Bremerella alba: one gene and its partner. The main gene of each other region encodes a partner of the protein of the gene in region 2 in a complex. Links are inferred from orthologs where the notes say so. Each region holds a gene or a part of one and is shown on either strand. Other genes may lie near its edges.

What was found.
Region 1: the proteins of trxA (region 2) and HOV93_RS07465 are in contact, whole or in part, in a crystal structure (PDB 1F6M), measured with the Escherichia coli proteins. The link is inferred for Bremerella alba from one-to-one orthologs.

What each region holds. Positions count from the first base shown.
Region 1 is NZ_JABRWO010000003.1:430,515-436,734, reverse strand. What follows is about bases 863-3,674. They hold HOV93_RS07465 (thioredoxin-disulfide reductase), read right to left. Parts: upstream 2,894-3,674; coding sequence 1,832-2,893; downstream 863-1,831. Other genes in these bases: HOV93_RS07460 (carbon starvation CstA family protein), read left to right, coding at 3,094-3,674; HOV93_RS07470 (divalent metal cation transporter), read right to left, coding at 863-1,674. Outside these bases: more of HOV93_RS07470, read right to left, coding at 1-862; more of HOV93_RS07460, read left to right, coding at 3,675-4,980; HOV93_RS07455 (DUF1573 domain-containing protein), read right to left, coding at 5,050-6,051.
Region 2 is NZ_JABRWO010000015.1:38,420-46,433, reverse strand. What follows is about bases 2,676-5,538. They hold trxA (thioredoxin), read right to left. Parts: upstream 4,336-5,538; coding sequence 4,015-4,335; downstream 2,676-4,014. Other genes in these bases: HOV93_RS22530 (PSP1 domain-containing protein), read left to right, coding at 5,257-5,538; arsC (arsenate reductase (glutaredoxin)), read left to right, coding at 4,651-4,992; HOV93_RS22545 (hypothetical protein), read right to left, coding at 2,676-3,791. In the rest of the region: HOV93_RS22555 (sodium-translocating pyrophosphatase), read right to left, coding at 1-1,170; HOV93_RS22550 (hypothetical protein), read left to right, coding at 1,729-2,457; more of HOV93_RS22545, read right to left, coding at 2,616-2,675; more of HOV93_RS22530, read left to right, coding at 5,539-6,177; HOV93_RS22525 (Minf_1886 family protein), read left to right, coding at 6,184-6,684; HOV93_RS22520 (hypothetical protein), read left to right, coding at 6,707-6,889; HOV93_RS22515 (YbaN family protein), read right to left, coding at 6,957-7,502; HOV93_RS22510 (VOC family protein), read right to left, coding at 7,557-7,934; HOV93_RS22505 (STAS domain-containing protein), read right to left, coding at 7,952-8,014. UniProt on the Escherichia coli protein: Participates in various redox reactions through the reversible oxidation of its active center dithiol to a disulfide and catalyzes dithiol-disulfide exchange reactions.

The DNA.
Region 1 (6,220 bases), on a different replicon or contig from region 2:
GTCGGTAATGGACACAACAGCAGCTGCGATCGCTCCGATGACCGAGATGACCATCAACACGTTCCAAATGATCCAGCTCAGTCCCTTCGGCTTGTTTTCGCCGAGGATTTTCTTGCTATTCATCATCATGAAGAACGTCACGTAAGCGATTGGTAAAAACATCACCGCAAAACTGGAAACCAGAATGGCCAGCCAAGTCTTGGCCGGGCCATCCCACACGATAAACCACGATGCACCAGAGAGCCCGGCGACCAAACAGCCAATCACATGAGCAACACCGTTAGGCTTCGTGTTGAGCATCTCGGTAAATGCGTAGCCGTTGATCATCATTAGGATGATGATCGTCGAGAACCCCATCCCGAAGATTCCGATCCCAAACACCCAACGGGCCAAACCACCTCCCAGCAGGGGCGCCAGTGATTCGGACAATAGAAACTCACTGCGTTTGACGAGCGAAGCGGAGAGGCGTTTCTCGTTGTCGGGAAGTTCAGCCACCGCCAACTTCAACGGTTCGTACTTGGCTTCCAGAAGCAGATCAGCGAGCTTGGCATTATTAACCTTACCGTCTTCTCCGGTTGCTTCGTCGAGATATTCCTTAGGAACATCCAAGCTGTCCTTGTCGAATTCAAGGACGCGAACGGCTAACGTCTTCTCGGCACCACCGTAGATAGGGCTCTTGGCCATCGTATCAGGCGAAGTCGAGAGAAAGTCGGCATCCACTTTGGCATGAAACGCCGCCGCCGAGGCAATCACAACACAGCTTGTCACCAAGATGTAGGGAATCGCCATCCCGGTCGAGAGGTCGAATCGTGCTAGACCTCGGAAGGTTTTGTCCCATCCGCGAGCCAGCATCGAATAGGGCAGCAGGAAGGTCATATTAATACCAACGGCAGTCGCCGCGGCACCGATCATCGCGGCGCGTTGATCAGCGACGATCCGATCAGTCCAAAAGGTGCGATAGGGATCTTCTACCTCGGCCGCAATCTCGGCCACCTGCCCTGTTGGTTCACTTGCTGCGGATAAATCAGGGATAAAACCAGCGAAGACTTCTGACCATGTGAAAGCCTCGCCTGACATGCCCAACTTAATAACAACTCCAAAGAAGCAAAGCACGATCACACCGATCATGCCCTTTAGCAGCATATCGAATATCTTGGTCGCGATCCCTGGTCGCGAATTCATGTAGACGAGTACGCCGCCAGCGATGAGAAGCAACAAGGAAACAATCGCCTTGGTTGACGTATCATCGCCAACGAGACCAGGGGCCAGATTTTTATTCAGGGCAGCATAGCAGAGCCCGAACTGCGGCATGAGGAAAATCATATTCGCCGCAACTGTCGCCACGATCCACCCCCAGCCAAGCACAGGGTTGATGTGCGCATTGATTTGGCGAAATGGCCGCTTGCCGGTCGACAAAGTGACGTAGCTAATCGCCGAGAGCATTACCACGCCGCAAATGATGGCCACTAATTGCAGCCAAAGCAAACTGTATCCGCCCAAGATCCCCATGAAGAGCGCGCCGGACAAAGAGCCACCACCCAAGGTGATCGCACTTTGCAACCAACCAGGTCCTGAAAGTCGAACCCAAGCACCCAGCGTGGCACCAGGCCCCTTTTCTTGTGCTTCCTGGAGAATCTCTCGATCCGTTTCGACTTTGCTTACGGTCTCAGACATAGCGAATCCTTCGCCTAGATTCGGCGTAGATAAGGGATGATGGGGAGGGATCTAATAGAACAAGGGGAACGATCTTCGTCCCCCTTGCTGCGTTTTTTCGTTGACACACGGAACGTGCAAGGTTCTCAGTGCATCTAATGATGGTTGCATTTTTAGCTTAATGCAAGCCCTGCGAGGCCAACCAGCGTTCCGCATCCAGTGCCGACATACAACCGGTTCCTGCTGCTGTTACAGCCTGGCGATAGTAGTCGTCGGCCACGTCCCCGGAAGCAAAGACGCCGTTGACGCTTGTATTGGTACGAAAGGGAACCGTCCACTTAAGATAGCCCGCGTTATTCATTTCCAACTTCCCCTTCAGAAAGTCGGTGTTGGGTGTATGACCGATGGCTAGAAAGAACCCACTCGCATCGAGCTTCTTCGTGGAATCATCCACCGTGCTTTCCAGCATGGCCCCGGTGACGCCGTTTTGATCGTCGCCGAGCACCTCGGTCACGACGTGATTCCAAACAACTTCGACCTTCTTGTTTTCCGTGACCCGATCGACCATGGCCTGGGAAGCCCGGAATTTGTCTCGACGATGTACCAAATAGACGACCGAGCTGTACTTGCTCATGTAATCGGCTTCTTCAATAGCCGAGTCGCCTCCACCTACCACGATGCATGGCTTTTCACGGAAACGCGGCAAAGCGCCGTCGCATACGGCACAGGCACTAACGCCCCGGTTCTTGTAGGTTTCTTCCGATTTCAATCCGAGGTAATTTGCACGAGCGCCCGTAGCGATAATCACTGAGCGGGCTTTTAGCCATTCTTCGCCTTCGCGAGGCTTGAGTTTGAATGGCTGTTCGCTGAAATCAACTTCTACGATGTCGTCGGTTACAACCCGAGTGCCAAAGTTCTTGGCTTGTTGCCGCATTAGCTCCATCAATTCAGGACCGCTGACACCATGCTTTTGGTGCGGTGCCATATACTGACGCAAGCTATCGTCAATGGCGTCATCCAAGTAACCGCCCAGGTCGCCAGAGGGAAATCCGGGGAAGTTCTCTACTTCCGTCGTCATTGCCAACTGGCCGAGTGGCCCCCGTCCGAGATCGTAGTGCTCTTGAAGCGCAGCACCTTCGTAGAGAAGCGGCTTCAAATTGGCTCGAGCTGCATAGATGGCGGCAGTCCATCCCGCAGGGCCACTTCCGACGATAATGACGTTTTCAATCTTTTCCGACACGGTCGTTCTAGTCCTTTTGAAAGCGCAAAGCCGCGAAAAAAATTTATCTCAATTGAATTGTGAGCTATTCACGTCGCTGAAAGAATTCATCATTATAGAGATAAGCAGGAAAGCTCACTATCCCTGCGTACCACCCACCATCAAGTTCGCTCCTCTGTTGGATGCACGATGCCTCACGTCGTGACACAAATTTTACGCTTATGTCGACGCTAATTGTTGCCGTTCTGTCTTTCGTTGGCTTTATTGTTGCCTATAACACGTATGGGCGCTGGCTATCGAAACGGCTATTCGAGCTTGACGATAGCAATGAAGTCCCCAGCAAACAGCTCCGGGACGATATCGACTACTGCCCAACCGATCGTCAAGTTGTCTTCGGACACCATTTCACCAGCATCGCAGGCACCGGTCCCATTGTGGGCCCCGCCATCGCCGTTTTCTGGGGTTGGCTTCCGGCCCTGTTGTGGGTCGTATTCGGTTCGATCTTCGTGGGAGCCGTTCATGATCTGGGTGCTTTGATCATCTCACTTCGCAACCGAGGGCAAACTGTCGGTCAAATCGCTGGCCGTATGATTAACAAGCGTGCCAAGTATTTGTTTCTCATCGTGCTTGCCGCCGCGTTGATGGTCGTCCTAGCGATCTTTGGGTTAGTGGTGGCTGTCATCTTTGCTGAATACCCACAAACCGTATTGCCGGTTTGGATCAGCATGCCGATTGCGATTGCCTTGGGTATTTACGCCCGTAAAAAAGATGCCCACCTGCTGCTTCCATCACTGGTTGCTCTGTTTATTGTCTACGCTTCGATTCTCGTGGGCGTCTATTACCTGCCCATCGATCTTTCGTTGATTTTGGCGAAGGTTCTGGGACCTACTCTTGCAGAAAATCACTACCTAAGCGCCTTGATGATCTGGACCGTCATTTTATTGGGTTACTGTTTCGCCGCTTCCGTGTTACCGGTTTGGCTGCTGCTTCAGCCTCGCGACTATGTCAACAGCCATCAGTTGATCGTGGCGTTAGTGCTGCTGTTCGTGGGACTTCTTGTGGCGAGTGTGACCGGTGCGGCAGATCTGGCCCAGGCAACGCCTGCGGTGGCGACGACGATGCCGGCAGGTGCCCCCCCCATCTTTCCGTTTCTATTTATTACGATCGCCTGCGGTGCGTGTAGTGGATTTCATTGCCTAGTCAGTAGCGGAACCTCGAGTAAGCAAGTCGAGAAAGAATCTGATGCCCAATACATCGGCTACGGTGCCATGCTCCTGGAAGGCGGGCTCGCCGTTATCGTTATCCTTGCTTGCTGTGCAGGCGTCGGCATGGGCATCTTTGAAGGGAGCAAAGGGCCTGACGGGTCGTACGTATACACCGCTATGACCGATGCCGAAGGCGTACCGCTAACAGGGCAAGCCGCTTGGGAAACTCGGTACGCTATCACGAAGAATTGGAGTGATTTCAAACTGCCAAACTTGGTGGCGGCTTTTGTCGAAGGAGGAGCGAACTTCCTCACTGCGATCGGCATTCCCCTAGAAATCGGCATCAGCATTATTGCGGTACTCGTCGCGAATTTCGCAGCCACGACCCTCGACACGGCCACGCGACTTCAACGATATGTCCTGCAGGAACTGTTCGTATCGGTACCAGTGACCAGGCCTCTTTCTGGAAAATATGCGGCGACGGCCGTGGCCGTGATTTCGGCATTAGCGATCGCCGTATTTGCCGACACAGTACCCGGCAAAGGTGGGACACTGCTCTGGCCATTGTTTGGAGCAATCAATCAATTGCTTGCAGGACTTGCCATGATGGTCACCGCGTTCTACTTGTGGCGGCGTAACAAACCGATTTGGTTTGTTGCCCTGCCGATGATCGCGATGCTCATCTTGCCAGCCTTGGCAATGTACTACAACGTCTTCAGCGAGACGGGATATTGGGCTAAACAGCAATGGTTACTGTTAGTCTTGGGCGTTGGCGTGCTCATCCTGCAAGCATGGATGTTATTCGAAGCAATCGTAATGTGGCCGCGTGTGAAGGGTGTCTTGGAAGAATCGCTCCCTCCGTTGCCGGAGAAGAAACCTGTCGTAGCCGCGGAGAACTCATAACCAAACAGGCCCCTGATTCAATCACGAATCGGGGGCCTGTTTTTTACTTTTTGGAGATACCGTTATCGACTAGGTTTCCGATTTTCCTTCGGTCACCACGACGGTCGCAACTGACTCGCCACTGATACCTTCACCGAGGTCGGTCTCGATGGTTATCTTCTTAACGACCGTTCCACCTTCGCTTCCCGCGGTAAACGTTAGTGGCAGGAAGTGAAGCTTCTTGGGTTCCTCTGGCAAAGCCGCAAACTGAAAGCTTTCGCTGTCACAGTTGATACCAGTAATAAGAAACGGCTTCTTGGCTCGCACGATTAATTTCGCTTCGGTCTTTTGGCCGGGCTTCAACTCACCTAGCGACAAAGCGCTCGGGCTGACGTTCAAAGCCGACTCGACTTTGCCTTCGACAGGCAGCGACACGGAAGGGCTTCGCTTGTCGTTGGTAATCAATGCCAATTGGCTCGAAATAAAACCGACCGGAGCATTATCTTTTAGGCGAACGACCAAATCGTATCCAACCCGACCGCCACCACGATTGGTTTCACTTAGTTCGACGCCTAGGAAATCGTCGTTACTACGAACATCCGTGATTTTCCAGTCGCTACGACCGGCCTGAGTCACGTGAATCTTGGCAACGCCACTTTCACCTTGTTCGACGTTACCGAACTGGACCGAGCCTGGCTGAAAAACCAAGTCACCGCGAATGTCCGTCGAAACATTCAACTGAACTTCCGCATAAAAAGGCTTATCGATTGTGACCGTAACGGTCGCACTTTTATGGCCCAGGAAGCTGTCGGTGTTCAGTTTCGCGACAATCGCCCCTTTTTCCCACGTTTTCAAGGTGTCGTTCTTGATCGAAGGGCTCGTGCAGCCGCAGCTGGAACGAACACTGGCGATATGAACATCTTCTTCATAGATGTTTTGAAGTTCAAACTCATAGGTAACTTTGGCCCCTTTAGCCACGGCACCGAAATCGTGCGAGCGAACTTTGAACATCTTGTTCGCCCAATCCTGGCCCATGCCGAAGGATGCTAATAGTGGTAAGAGACAGACAGCGAGCCATACTTTACGAAACACGTTTTGATCCTCCGATATTTGGCGGGCTTGGTCCATAAGGGTAGGATGTGGCCCAAGTCACTCCGACTTCACCACACGTAGACCATTCCACCAAAGGTAGCACGTTCCTCGGTGCACGTTCGACAATATCGTTTCCGGACGTACCCGGAACAATCGCTATAATCGTTAT
Region 2 (8,014 bases):
AGATTGTTCGGCTAACTTTTTGGTAGGCGTGAATTCGTCGCTCGTGGCGTACTCGGTCCACTTGCCGATCAACCATCCAGCGGCGAGCCCGACGATAATACTCAGCGAAACACCGGGAATGGCAACGCCGACATGAAACGAGGCCTCCGGAACGGCTGGCATTAGCAGAATGCAAATGATGGTGGAGACCACCGCTACGGCGGCTGTAGCCACGTTGATCCCGCGCGAAAGAGCGGCCAGCAGATTCTTCTGCGAAGCCCCTTCCTGCGTACGAACAAGATAGACGCCGCCGATGGAAAGTAGCGTGCCAAATGCAGCAATCAACATCGGGACAAACACCGCGCGAATCTGGGCATCCGCGACGTCGTCAAAGCCAGCGGCACTGGCCATCACCGGGGAAGAGAACGCCGCTACGCCCAGCGCGGCGGTGGCCAAAATGCTGCCGCAGTAGCTTTCGTATAGGTCGGCACCCATCCCGGCGACATCGCCGACGTTGTCACCAACGTTGTCGGCAATCGATGCCGGGTTGCGGGGATCATCTTCGGGAATGCCTTGCTCGACCTTGCCCACCAGGTCGGCACCGACGTCGGCAGCTTTCGTAAAGATCCCCCCGCCGACCCGTGCGAACAATGCCTGGCAACTCGCTCCCATGCCAAAGCAAAGCATCGTGGTTGTGATATTAAATAGGGAGAGATCGAAGACCCACTTCAGCACACCAAACCAAAGCACGATGTCTAACAGGCCCAGTCCCACGACCGTTAAGCCCATGACAGCGCCACTGCGAAAGGCGATCTGTAATCCCTGGTTGAGTGATTTTTGGGCTCCGGCGGCCGTCCGGCTGCTGGCCAGCGTGGCGGTCTTCATCCCGATCCAACCGGCTAGCCCTGAAAAAAAACCGCCTGTCATGAATGCAAACGGAACCCAGCGGCTTTGCACCTCGACGACAAACGCCAACAAAGCAAGAACGACGGCGATGGCTACAAAAAAGATCGTCACCACCATGTACTGCTGAGTCAGATAGGCGTTTGCCCCTTCGCGAACGTATCCGGCGATTCGCTGCATGGTCGTTGTGCCGGGGTCAGCCCTGACCATGCCCATGAAAAAGAAGTAGGCCTGAACGAGGGCCACAATCGACGCAAAAAGTACTAACAGCCAGATGCCGAAAAACATGATGCCATTCCTTTGCGTATCGACGGCAAATTCCAAGGTGTCGCGATCACTGAGAGCTCTTCGCCCGACCCAACAGCCAAGCCGTGCAGTGGGTAGCCGTTATTATCCATATTATCAGAGGGGGTTAAACTAGTTTGTGTCGGCTCCGAATCGGAAAAATGAGATTCAATGCGCATTAAGTGGCTCTTTGCGGTGCTGAGAAGGCCTTTATCGCGAGGACATCAAAGCCCTGCCTATAGTCCGTTTCACAGCGTTTATCTCGGAGTTTTGCCTGTTCGCGGCACTCGGCAGCTTGTTCACCGGTCAAAAGCTTCGCATCGCTGTCCCCCCAAGGGCAGGTGGTTTGGTTTGGCTTGTGCAAAATTGTTGGCTTCTTCGCAAACAGCGATTAAGCTTTAGGTGTTGTGTTTCCTGCGTATTGGGTAGGAAAAGTATCCGTTGATCGCTGCATCTTTTGTGGGGCAACTACGACGGATCTTATCTTTGGATCATCTCACAGTTGTTAGTCGATTCGCTGGCAATCGCCGAAAACGAGCGAATCATAGGAGCAGTTATCACATGAAATGGCACATGGTTGGGCGATTGTTTGGCTGCGTGGCCATGCTGGGCTGTTTAGCTCCAGTGGCAATCGCGGATGAGAAGAGAGCCAGTTCGGCCAGTGAAGTCGAAACGGTCGAGATGTTCCAGGCAATCGATGATGGTGTCATCGAAGTGAAGTTCATTCCGATGAGCTCCGAAAAAGGCACCGTTATTATCACGAACAAAACCAAGAATAAGATGCGCGTCGAATTGCCGGCCGCATTCGCTGGGATTCCCCTGGCACAGTTCGGCGGCAACCAAGGTGGCGGCGGCTTCGGCGGTGGCGGCCAAGGTGGTGGCGGCGGTTTCTTCAACGTCATGCCTGAAAAAGTTCAACGCATCAAGGTCCAAGGCGTTTGTCTTGATCACGGTCTGGAAGATCCCGATCCCCAGATTCCTTACGAACTGAAGCCCATCGGTAATTACACCGAAAAGCCTGGCGTCGCCGATCTTTGCCACATGCTCGGCAGTGGTCAGCTGAATCAGCGCAGTGCACAAGCAGCTGCCTGGCACCTGAACAACGGCATGAGCTGGGAAGAACTGGCCAACAAACGTATCGAGCATCTCATTGGTGACGATACGCCTTACTTCAGCCGCCAAGAGCTGCAGATCGCTTACCGGGCATCCGAAGCTGCCAAAGAGCGTCACGCGGCCCGCGAAAAGGCGAACAAGAAACCAACCGAATCGCTTTCGCTTAGCAGCGAGTAAGCATACGATTCATGCGAGTCAGCAACGATTCGGGGGACGCTCAATGAGCGTCCCTTTTTTTATTCGCTCGGCTTGTCATCAATTGGGGCTTCGTCGTTTAAGAGGGCAGCGAGCTGAGAAGGAATCGGAGGCCAGTCGACCAACACGAGAGAAAGTCTTTACGCCGCTTTAGGAGTTATTTCCCGGCTCAAATCTTGGTAGCGTTCTTTCAAGATTTCGAGCTTCGTTTCGTTCAACGATTCGTGCTCGCGGCGAAGCTCGGCGAGTTGGGCTCGCACTTGGGCATCGCGATCGGCCAGATCATGTTTGGCGCGGCGGATCTCGGTGTGGTGTTGATCGGTGTCGTCTTCCAGCTGGACCTGCTGTTCCTGGATATCTAGCTTGGCCAGTTCCAACTGATGGAGCATCTGCCGAATCTCGCTCTTGGCGGCTTGATTCCGGGCGTGCAGTGCTTTGTCGAAGTGCTCGACAGCGTGATCGGTTTGGTGATCCAGCCGTCGCCGCAGCGCCGACGGAATCCGCACACGAATCTCGGCCCAGGCCATTTCCAGTTGATCGCGAATGACCTGCAGCTCTTCGAAGGCGATCTGCATCTCGTGCTGCACATCGGCGATTTCGTTCTCGCGCTGAGCTAACTCCTCTTGGTCGCGGGCCAACTGGCGTTGTTCCTGCTCGAGCCATTGATGTTGTTGAACGCGGCTCTGCTCCATTTCGCGTTCAACCTTTTGGGTGTACCCGGCAAACTCTTTTTCTCGCAGGGCCTGCAGCGAGCGCGCGTTCTTGAGCAGCGCCCATTGCTGAGCCAACTGAGACTCCGCTTCACTCAGTTTTTCTAGCCGTACGGTGACTGAGCCGTCGACCTCGGGTTCGATCGCGCAAACTTCGGTCTCTTGACCGCGCCACTTGCGTCGCCATTGGCGGATCTTCTCTTCGATACTACGCAGGGGACCAGCCGGTTCTGTTTTGTCTTCGGGCTCTTCGCGAGTGGCTCTTGCGGTATGAGGGACCGGCTCGTCCATGGCCAACGCGGCGCTTCGCTGCTGAGTCTCGAAGTTCGCCATCCGGGCATTGAGCTCGGCCTCGCGACGATCAAGCTCCATCTGGCGATCGCGCATCAAGCGTGCTAGCTGATTGATCTGCCGGCGCTGCCAATCGGGAAGCGTTTCGAGGTCGGCGGACGTGAGATCGACGCCTTGGTCGTCTTCTAGGTGATCTGCCGAATTTCCTTCCACTGACGAGGCATGCGGAGGGTCAATTCGCAGCTCTGGCGTACCATGCTCGGAAAGCTGGCGCGTCGATGGCTTGATGTTTGTCGGGCGGATTGTCGGCTTCATGGCGAATCAATGCAATGGGCGGCAGTCGAATGGATTACTCGGCCATCCTTTCGCATCGGCATGATGTGCCTAAGAAGTTGAGTTTAACGGCTGCGCAGGTTGAAATGCTGCGGACTCGCAGGGCTTTTGCATGCTACCACCCACTTTCAGGGCCAGCGCATAAAAAAACGGAAGGCAATCGCCTTCCGTTTTGCTAGCAAATTTTATGCCCGGTACGGGACGCTTAGCCTTTGGCTGCGTCCAGCGCTTGCTGTAGGTTGGCCTTGGGCTGGTTGCCGAGCATCTGGTTCACGACTTCACCATTCTTGAAGATCATGACCGTTGGGATGCTCTGGATACCGTACTTCACGGCCAGGTTTGGGTTTTTGTCGGTATCGACCTTACCGACTTTGACCGAACCTTCGTATTCGGTGGCCAGCTGATCGATTACCGGTGCCAACTGACGGCAAGGACCGCACCAAGGTGCCCAGAAGTCGACCAATACCGGATCGCTCGATTGCAGGACTTCGGAATCAAAGTTGTCTTCGTTAAATTCATTGGCCATTGGAGGCTTCTCCCGATCAATGGAAAATATGGGGGTTTACTGTCGCTTGCGTCTCATGAGATCAAGTCGAGCCCAGACATTCAGCATGCCGTAATTCCGGGCCTAATCCAATAGAATCGCGAATTTTAACCAGGTTCACAACCCAGGGGGCATGCTTTTATTATGGTGGGTAACCGAGTTAGGACAACCTGCTGCAGTACCCGCTTGCTGTGCTCTGGTAACTAGGATGCCACTTGAAGATCGGCGTTACAGGCAGATTGACCTCGGTTTCCCGAACTTCCTATATTCCGTCATTACCCTGCTTCAAGGTACGCGATGAGCGTCACGATCTACCATAATCCACGTTGTATGAAGAGCCGACAAACCTTAGCCCGGCTCAGCGAGCATGGGATCGAACCCGAGGTGGTGCTTTACCTCGATAGTCCCCCCAACGAAAAGACGATCCAATCGTTGCTCAAAAAGCTGGGACTCAAGGCCGAGCAGCTCGTGCGGAAGAAAGACCACCAGGCCCTGGGTCTCGCGCGGCCGGAAGACGAAGCGGGTTGGATCGCTCAGATGGCTGCCAATCCGAAGATTATCGAACGTCCTATTGTGGTGGTTGGCAACGAGGCCCGGTTGGGACGACCCCCTGAAAGCGTCGACGAAATTCTCCCCTAGGCGGTTGCTAGCGTTACTTAGGATAGAAACGATCCCTTGAGTTCAATCCGGATGCATTCGCCGCTTGTGCCCCGGTGATATCAGATCGACTTCCCAGGCACGCATCGAGCTCCCAATTTCAGGGATGGCCCCAATCAGGTTATACTGCAAGGATTATTGAAACCTTCCCAACGTGCTGTCACCATGCAGATTGCCTGCGAGGCAGTACGTTTTTCTCGTCGGCAGCCCTATCGGTAATGCAGCGGCGATATAAAGATATTCAGTATGGCGAAATACATCGTTCGCTACGGGGTCATGCGTTTTATAGGCGTGTTCTCGGCCCGAGCAAAAGATGAATACAACCGCGACGACCAAGTCATCATTCGCACCAAGCGCGGCTTGGAGGTGGGGGATGTGCTTTGCATTGCCACCGACGACGCGGTCAACCAGCTTAGCGATCCGACCTTTGGCAGCATCATGCGGGCCATGTCGGTCGAAGACATTAAGCAGACCGAGCACATGCTGGGAGACACCCAGCGCGAAGTGGAAACGGTCCGCCGCGTGATCGGCGAGATGGATCTTCCAATGCAACTGGTCGACGTCGAGCACTTGTTCGGCGGCGAGCGAATTGTCGTTTACTACTTGTCCGAGTCGCGAGTCGATTTTCGCGATCTGGTCAAAGCGTTGGCTTCCGAACTGCAGACACGTATCGAAATGCGGCAAATCGGTGTCCGAGACGAGGCCAAATTGCTGGCCGATTACGGCGATTGCGGAAAGCCGGTCTGCTGCAACACGCATCTGAGCGAAATGCCCCCGGTATCGATGCGGATGGCCAAGCTTCAGAAAGCGACGCTCGACCCGACGAAGATTTCCGGACGCTGCGGACGACTCAAGTGTTGCCTGCGTTACGAGTACGACACGTACGAAGAGCTACAACGCGACCTTCCGCCGATTGGTAGCGACATTGTGACTAGCAATGGCCGTGGTCGCGTGTTGAATCACGAGATTTTAGCCGGGCAGCTGTTGGTCCGTATGGAAGACAACCGCAACATCATGATCGATGCCAGCGACGTGCTGACGATCCTCAAACGCGGCAACGGCCAAACCGGGGGAAGTTCCAGACGCGGCAAACGTCGCGATAAGAAGGAAGCCGCAGACGAAAGCGGCGAGAACACCCAATCCAATCCAGACACTCCGAAGGAATAAAACGGCATGTCCGAAGATACTTATTCCGCCTTCATGCAGCTGCTCAAAGATGATTCGCGCTATCGCATGGAAGCATATCAATTTGTCCGCGAAGCCCTTTCCTTCGGCCAGCGATTTCAAGAGGATCAGGACGAAGACCCATCCGAGGAAGAAGACCTAGACCTGGAATGTTTCGAGGAAGAGATCGACGAACTCGAAGACGAGCTTGAAGGCTGGGATGAAGAGGAAGAAGACGTTGAACGCCATCTCACCGGTCAGGTGCTGTGCTTGGCTATCCGTCAGTACGCCCAGCAGCAATATGGTTTGCTGGCGAAAGTGGTGCTCAACTCGTGGGGCATCCACACCACCGGTGATTTCGGCGAGATAGTGTACAACTTGATCGGCATCGGGATGATGCGAAAGTCGAAATCGGATCGCCGCGAAGACTTCAATGATCAGTACGACTTTGAAGACGCGTTCGTGAAGAACTTCGACTTCGAACTGTCGGAAGAATCAGGGCAAGCTTAGCACGAGCCTACAGGGAAGAAACATGGCGGCCGCCAAAAACAAACAAGCATCCTCGCGCGATCAGCCACGCAAGGTGCCCGTCTATCTGCCCACGTCGAATCCACCCAAACGGCATCTCGGTTTCTTGATCGCGATGGCCGTGATCGCGGTCATTTGGTTCAGTCTCTTGGCGTATCTTGCGCTGCAGCAAGTCGGAACGATCTAGTCGTTTTACAGGCTTGCTGATTGTGTCTTCCTAGGGGGATAGGGGCTGGGAAGAGAAAGGGTTTCCATCAACGATTGTCGCCATGGGGCTGGCGTTGGGTGCGATCCCATTCCCGCTGTTTCCGCTCTAGCTCGTGCGATTTGTGGACCTCGTCGTTGTTGATCGTTTCTTCTTGCTGATCGCTGGAATTGCTCTTACCCTCGGCAATCTTGACCGGGTCGCGCGGCTCTGGGACCAGGTAGATGACAAGGATCCCGGTTATCACCAAGACGGCCATGAGAATCAGGGCCCAGCTTGGTATCGGAAAAACGAGCAGCGAAATTCCCCAACCGAGAACAACCGAGGCGATCGCCTGGATCTTGGTGCTGGTCTTGATGCCTTTGCGAACTTCCCAGTCGTAAAGGATCGGACCGAAATAGGGCGTGTCGAGCAGCAGGTCGTTCAGCTTCGGAAAGGAACGCACCAGGAAGTAGCTGGTGACCAACAGAAACGGTGTGGCTGGGACAATCGGCAAGATCATGCCCAGGATGGCCAGCATGAAAAATATGGTCGCGCAGCCCAAGTAGATTAGCCGCTTGGACCAAGCGATCTCAGGTACCGGAGGATGATTCATAGCGAAAGCCGGACCTCTAAGTGTATATAACAAACCGTTCCGGCAGGCCGACGACTACTCTCCCAGGTCGGAATAGAACGTCAGCAAGTTCCCATCGGGATCGAAAAGGCCAAACTCCCGTGTGCCAAATGCCGTATCTCGGAGCGTAGTATCGGAAGCAAAGATCCCCAAGGGCTGAAACACGCTGTAAAGGTGCTCGACATCGCATACGGCGATACGAATGTTCGGTCGCTCGACTCGGTCCCAACTCGAGGGATCGTGCCAGCGAAGATGGATTTCGACCCGATCTCGAATGATCGATGCGTAGCGCGGATCGTCTGCATCTTGAAACGATACCTTGAAGTCCAGCTTGTCGACATAAAACTGGATGGCGGCTTTTACGTCGCGAGACGGCAGAACAGGATTAACGGCTTCGAGGAGCAAATCGGGCATGGGGAGGGCAAGCCTTGTTAGGGGGAACGCAGGCGAGCGAGGCCGTCCTCACGGTTTGTTGCCACCTCTAGCGGTCCCGG